One region of the Rhodoferax sp. P1_F3 genome, then DNA from elsewhere that is predicted to be linked to it. Evidence: riboswitches for the same ligand, from Rfam matches in the RefSeq annotation. Region 1 holds a riboswitch; the other holds the start of a gene.
The links. A riboswitch is a leader RNA that binds a small molecule or an ion and turns the genes downstream of it on or off. The one in region 1 is predicted to bind thiamine pyrophosphate.
Positions count from the first base shown of each region.

Region 2: another riboswitch for thiamine pyrophosphate. It lies ahead of thiC (phosphomethylpyrimidine synthase ThiC); the one in region 1 lies ahead of AC1DZ5_RS18025 (thiamine ABC transporter substrate-binding protein).

Region 1 is NZ_JBFUBO010000012.1:70,486-73,888, forward strand. Features, by position in the region: gene AC1DZ5_RS18010 (saccharopine dehydrogenase family protein) at 1-539, shown strand, start outside; gene AC1DZ5_RS18015 (DoxX-like family protein) at 543-908, shown strand; gene AC1DZ5_RS18020 (DUF2269 family protein) at 905-1,381, shown strand; TPP riboswitch at 1,423-1,515, shown strand; gene AC1DZ5_RS18025 (thiamine ABC transporter substrate-binding protein) at 1,576-2,607, shown strand; gene AC1DZ5_RS18030 (ABC transporter permease) at 2,639-3,403, shown strand, end outside.
Region 2 is NZ_JBFUBO010000001.1:522,422-525,824, forward strand. Features, by position in the region: gene thiC (phosphomethylpyrimidine synthase ThiC) at 1-1,625, opposite strand, end outside; TPP riboswitch at 1,713-1,813, opposite strand; gene aceK (bifunctional isocitrate dehydrogenase kinase/phosphatase) at 1,840-3,403, opposite strand, start outside.

The DNA of each region.
Region 1 (3,403 bases):
GGCAGTCAGAGATCGGTTGGGCCCATCCGCAGCGGGTGGAGTTTCAGCGCCTGAAGGCCCGGCTGGGCGCGGTGTGTGACATCCCGGATCTGGAGCTGTTTCCCGCGCACTACCAAGTGCAGGGCCGCACAGTGTTTCGCGCGGCGTTGGAGGTGGGCTTGTCCCAGCGGGCGTTTGCGGTCTTGGCCTGGTTGCGTCAACACGGCTGGCTGAAGAATCCGTCTTCTTTGGCGGGGCTGCTGAACGCAGGTGCCAAGCTGTTCGACCCCCTGGGTTCTGCGCTGGGCGGTATGGTGGTGCGCGTAGCAGGCTTGAACACCGACGGCGCACCGACCAAGCGCGCCTGGCATATCGCCGCCGACAACGACCACGGCCCCGAAATCCCCTGCATGGCCGCCATCCTGCTGGCCCGACGTCTGGCCGCGGGCGAGGCCATGCCACCCGGAGCCCGACCCTGCGTGGGCCTGCATGCCCTCAGCGAATTCACCCCCGAGTTCGCCAAGTGGGGCATGGTGACGGATGTGGTGGAAGAGGGTTGATCCATGGAGCACGGTGAGTCGCGCTGGCTGCGCTACAGCCTGGTTTTTGTGTGGCTGGCCACGGCGCTGGTCAGTGTGCAGGAGTTGCATGGTCAAAGCCGGGCGCTGCTGGTGGCCAGTGGGGTGAGCGACCTGCGCGTGGCTGATGCCCTGGTGTGGGCGGGGGCCGCAGTGGATGCCCTGCTGGGGCTGCTCTTGCTGGTGTGGCCGGTGCGGCGTGTCTACGGCCTGGCCTTGTTGGTGATGCTGGGCATGACGGTGGTGGCGACGGTGATGCTGCCTGCACTGTGGCTGCATCCGCTGGGCCCCCTGACCAAAAACGTGCCTATCGCGGTGGTGTTGTGGATGTTGATGCGGAGGTCGCAGTGAGTCTGTATTTGTTTCTGAAGTGGGTGCACATCTTGTCCAGCGTGGTGCTGGTGGGCACCGGGTTTGGCACGGCGTTTTTCTTCTTTTTTGCCAACCGCAGTGGAGTCGTGGCTGCGCAGGCCGTGGTGTCGCGCCTGGTGGTGCGAGCGGACATGTGGTTCACGTCGCCCGCCGTGGTGATCCAACCGGTCACGGGCCTGTGGATGGCCTACCTGGCTGGCTACCCCTGGACCACACCGTGGCTGCTGCTAACGGTTGCGCTCTATCTGTTCACTGGCGCCTGCTGGACGCCCGTGGTGGCACTGCAACTGCGCATGGCGGATATGGCGAAGACCGCGCATGAAAAGAACGAACCCTTGCCGGAGATGTACTGGCAGTACGCGCGCCGCTGGGAGGCGCTGGGCTATCCCGCATTCATCGCCATGCTGGTAGTGTTCTATCTCATGGTGGCCAAGCCAGCCTTGTGGGCTTAGGCCTGCGCAGGTGCCTCAACGACCCAAAAGCCTACAATCCACGCTTCCACCGGGGGTGTCCTGCCAGGACTGAGAAATACCCCATGTACCTGATCTGGGTTATGCCAGCGTAGGAAGTGTGAGAAGCCTGTTTCCCTTTGCGGGTGCCGGTTTTTGATGCGACCCGAGGCTGGCGCATTGAAAGAGAGCACACCATGCAACACGGGATTTTTTCCTTTCTGAAGACCACGCTGGGCGCAGCCCTGCTGACTGCGGGTCTTACCGCCGCCCACGCTGCCGACCTGCGCGTACTCACCCACAGCTCCTTCACCGTGCCCAAGCCCCTGCTGGCGCAGTTTGAAAAAGACAACGACGTGAAGCTGCGCATCACCAAGGCTGGTGACGCTGGCGAGATGCTCAACAAGCTCATCCTCACCAAGGCCAATCCGATTGCCGATGTGGTCTACGGCATCGATAACGCGCTGGCGCCCAAGGCCCTGGCGGCCGACGTGCTGGACAGCTACGCCGGAGCCGCTGCCAGCCGCAAGCCCGCCGCTGAGCTGCCCGCACCGCTGGTGCCCGTGGACTACGGCTTTGTGACGCTCAACTACGACAAAGCCTGGTTTGCCAAGAACGGCGTGGCCATACCCAAGGCGTTGGAAGACCTGGCCCAGCCCGCATATGCCAAATTGCTTGTCGTGCAAAACCCCGCAACCAGCAGCCCCGGCTATGCGTTCCTGTTGGCCACCATAGGCGCCATGGGTGAAGACAAGGCCTTTGACTTCTGGGCCAAGCTGCGCGCCAACGGCCTGAAAGTGGCCAAGGGCTGGAGCGAGGCCTACTACACCGAGTTCAGCCAGAACGGCGGCAAGCACCCCATCGTGGTGAGCTACTCCGCCAGCCCAGCGGCTGAGGTGTTCTACGCCAAGACCAAGTTGGCCGAGCCACCCACCGCATCGCTGAGCCTGCCCGGCGCCGTGTTCCGCCAAGTGGAAGGCGTGGCGCTGGTGAAGGGCGGCAAGGAGCGTGCGGCGGCCGAGAAGTTCGTCGAATTCCTGCGTTCGCCCGCGGTGCAGCAGGGTATGCAAACCGAGATGTGGATGTACCCCACAGAAGCCGGTGTGGCCAAGTCCGACGCTTTCAAGTTCGCGCCTGAACCCACCGCCTTCCACGCGCCCAGCGATGCCGACATTGCCGCCAAGGGCGCCGAATGGGTGGCGCGCTGGACCAAGGTGGTGCTGAAGTAAATCCCCGCAACGCAAGTCTGCAGGCTTGATCATGCAAAGCCGCAACCCGGCGCAGCCCTGGGCGGCTTGGGTGCTGCCTGTGCTGCCCTTGGTGTTCTTGCTAGTGGTGCTGGTAGCGCCTGCGCTGCGCCTGCTGGTGGAAGGTGGGCGTGGCGATGCCGGTGTGGGCACCTTGCTGGCGCCGTGGCTAGACCCGTACCTGCGCTGGCGCATGGCCTGGTCGTTCTGGCAGGCCACCATCACCTGCATCGCCTCTCTTATCCTCGGCTTGCCCATGGCCTGGGTGCTGGCGCGGTTTGATTTCCCGGGTCGCACGCTGATCCTGCGCGGGCTCATGCTGCCCTTTGTCGTGCCCACGCTGGTGGCGGCCATGGGGGTGTTGGCGCTGCTGGGGCCGCAGGGCCTGCTGGTCCGTTTCGGTGGGCCGGACTTGCAAGACACGCCCTGGCTGCTGCTCTACGGCAACTTGTTTTTCAACCTCTGCGTGGTGGTGCGTGCGGGCGCGGACGCGCTGGGGCAGGTGAGTGCCTCGCGCGTGGCCGCGGCGCGCACGCTGGGCGCTACGCCCTGGCGCGCTTTCTGGCGCGTGGAGTGGCCGGCCATTGCGCCTTGGCTGGCCTCGGCGCTGTGTTTGGTGTTCCTCTATTGCTTTGCAGGCTTTGGCCTGGCGTTGGTGCTGGGCGGGCAAGACTACGCCACGGCCGAGGTGGAGATTTACACCCTGGTGGCGCACGAGCTGCAGTTGCAGCAGGCCGGTGTGCTGGCAGTGTGGATGCTGCTGCTGACCGCGCTGGTG
Region 2 (3,403 bases), on a different contig from region 1:
TCCATCCAGCGGAACTCGAAGCGTGCCTTGGAGAGTGCATCGTCGCGCGCCCGCACACCGGGATGGCCCTTGGCCACGTCGGCCACGTGGGCCGCAATCTTGTAGGTGATGATGCCGACCTTCACGTCTTCGCGGTCGGGCAAGCCCAGGTGTTCCTTAGGCGTGACATAGCAGAGCATGGCGGTACCGAACCAGCCAATCATGGCGGCGCCAATGCCGCTGGTGATGTGGTCGTAACCGGGCGCAATGTCGGTGGTCAGGGGGCCAAGCGTGTAGAACGGGGCTTCGCCGCAGTGCTTGAGCTGCTCGGTCATATTGGCCTGCACCATGTGCATGGGCACGTGGCCGGGGCCTTCGATCATCACCTGCACGTCCTGCTGCCAGGCCTTGTGCGTCAGCTCACCCAAGGTGCGCAGCTCGGCAAACTGGGCTTCGTCATTCGCATCCGCGCCACTGCCGGGGCGCAGGCCATCACCCAGCGAGTAGCTCACGTCATACGCCTTCATGATCTCGGTCATCTCGTCGAAGTGCGTGTAGAGGAAGTTCTCTTTGTGGTGGGCAATGCACCACTTGGCCATGATGGAGCCGCCGCGCGAGACGATGCCGGTCACGCGGTTGGCCGTGAGGTGGATGAAGGGCAGGCGCACACCGGCGTGCACCGTGAAGTAGTCCACGCCCTGCTCCGCCTGCTCGATCAGCGTGTCGCGGAAGATCTCCCAGGTCAGGTCTTCGGCAATGCCTCCCACTTTTTCCAGCGCCTGGTAAATCGGCACGGTGCCGATGGGCACGGGGCTGTTGCGCACGATCCAGTCGCGCGTGGTGTGGATGTTTTTGCCAGTGGACAAATCCATCACCGTGTCTGCGCCCCAGCGGATGGACCAAACCAGCTTTTCCACTTCTTCTTCGATGCTGGACGTGACGGCCGAGTTACCGATGTTCGCGTTGATCTTGACCAGGAAATTGCGCCCAATGGCCATGGGCTCCAGCTCGGTGTGGTTGATGTTGGCCGGGATGATGGCGCGGCCACGGGCCACTTCATCGCGCACAAACTCGGGCGTGACCACCTTGGGGATGCTGGCGCCAAAACTGTTGCCGGCCAAGCGCGCTTCACGCTCGGCGTTGCCCAGGTACTGCGCCTGCCACTCCAAGTTCTGGTTCTCGCGCAGGGCCACGTACTCCATCTCGGGCGTGATGATGCCTTTGCGGGCGTAATGCATTTGGGTGACGTTGGCGCCGCTGCCCACACCGCCTTTTGCTCGGCGCGGTTGGCGTTGCAGGCCGGCGGCTTGGGCACGCAGGGCGGCCAGTGCATCGGTCTCGCCGTTCTTCAGACCATCGTCCAAGGCAAACGGGGGGCGGCCGGTGTACAGCTCGGTATCACCCCGGCCATCCACCCAGCCCTGGCGCACCAGTGGCAGGCCCTGGCGCACGTCGATGTCGGCACGCGGGTCGGTGTAGGGGCCGGAGGTGTCGTACACCGTGATGGCCTCACCGTTGCTCTGCATGATTTCGCGCAGCGGCACCTGGATGTCGGGGCGGCTGCCTTGCAGATAACGTTTGGTGGAGGCGGGAAGCGGTTCGCGCGTGAGGCGAATGAACTGGGCGAGTTTGTCGGGTGCGTTCACTGGAGTTCTCCGGTTAAGACCCGAAGACAGAAAAGACACGTGCCCCGCAAACTGATGAGAAAAGACGCCGCCCGGACGGCATAAGGCCGCAAGGCTGCGCTGCACTTCTTACGCTGGTATGAACCAGATCAAGTTCGCGGGTTCGGTATCCATCTCAGCGCAACCATTGCGCACCCCGGGCAGGGCGGAGTGTACGCCAAACCGGTTTTCGCACTCAACCACGCGCGAAGCGTTTCTCCTTCTCATACGGAAACACATCATGCACATACCCCGCCGCGATGCGTTCTTTCTGCGTCTGCCAGAACACCGGGTCCAGCAGGTTGGCGTGGTATTGCATGAAGACTTCGCGCACCAGCGGGTTGCCCAGTAAAAAGGGGGCGAAGGTTTCGGGGAAGACGTCGTGGGGGCCGACGCGGTACCAGACCTCGCTGGACATTTCCTCTTCTTCGTTGCGGGGCTCAGGCACCTTGCGGAAGTTGCAGTCGGTCAGGTACTCGATCTCGTCGTAGTCGTAAAACACCACCTGGCTGTTGCGCGTGATGCCGAAGTTCTTCCACAGCATGTCACCGGGAAAGATGTTGGCGGCCACCATGTCCTTGATGGCATAGCCGTAGTCGATGACGGCGCGGGTGATCTGCTCGCGGGCGCGCAGCGCGCCCGGGCTGGTGTTGGCGGGGTCTGCGCCGCCGGCGTCAAACGCCTCCTGCAGGTACATATTGAGCGGGATCATGCGCCGTTCGATATACAGGTGCTTGATGATGACTTCGGTCTGGCCATCCCCATCGCGGTCACTGATCTCCAACTGGCTGGAAGCGAACTGCTGCAGCTCGGCCATCAGCGCATCGCTGAATCGCTCCCGCGGAAATGCCACGTCGCCATAGTCCAGTGTGTCGGCCATGCGACCCACGCGGTCGTGCTGCTTGACCAACTGGTACTTGGCCTTGACCTGCTCGCGCGTGGTCTCTTTCTGGTGCGGGAAGTAGTCTTTGATGACCTTGAACACATAGGGGTAGCTGGGCAAATCGAAGACCAGCATCACCATGCCCTTGATACCCGCGGCAATCCGAAACTGGTCGGTGCTGTGCTGCAGGTGGTGCAGGAAGTCGCGGTAGAACAGCGTCTTGCCCTGCTTGGCCAGCCCCAGCGCGTTGTAGAGCTCGTTGCGTGGCTTGCGCGGCATCATGCCGCGCAAAAACTGCACATACGCACTCGGTATCTCCATGTCCACCATGAAGTACGCACGCGCAAAGCTGAACAGGCGCAGCAGGTCGTCTTCGCCAAACAGCGCTGCGTCAATGCGCAACTTGCCATGCGGGCCATGCAGCACGGGCAACGCAAAGCCGTGCTCAACGAATCCGTTGATGAGCTTGCCGACGATGTAGCAGCCCTTGTTGCGAAAGAACAGATTGGACAGCACCTGCACCTGGAAGTTGGCGCGCAGCTTCACCTCTCCCAGCTGGGCGCGCATCACCTCGGTCACCCGGCTCGCATCGCGCACGAGGTTGTCAAACGGCACACGCAGATCGAAGTCCTGCACCATGCGCACGAGTTGGGCTCGCACGTCGTCCTGCGTGGGGTAATAGCAGCGGTAGGTGGGACGGTGGGTTGCGCTGTGGTTAGGCCGACCGGTGGAGGCCAGGTTTTCGATGTACTCGGTGCTGACAGCCGGGCGCACAAAGATGAAGTCGTTGTGGAAGTAGCTGCGGTGCAGGATCTTGGTGGTGACCGAGTTGAAAAAGGTCTCCGCCAGTTCGGGCTGGTGGTGGTTGACCAGCAGG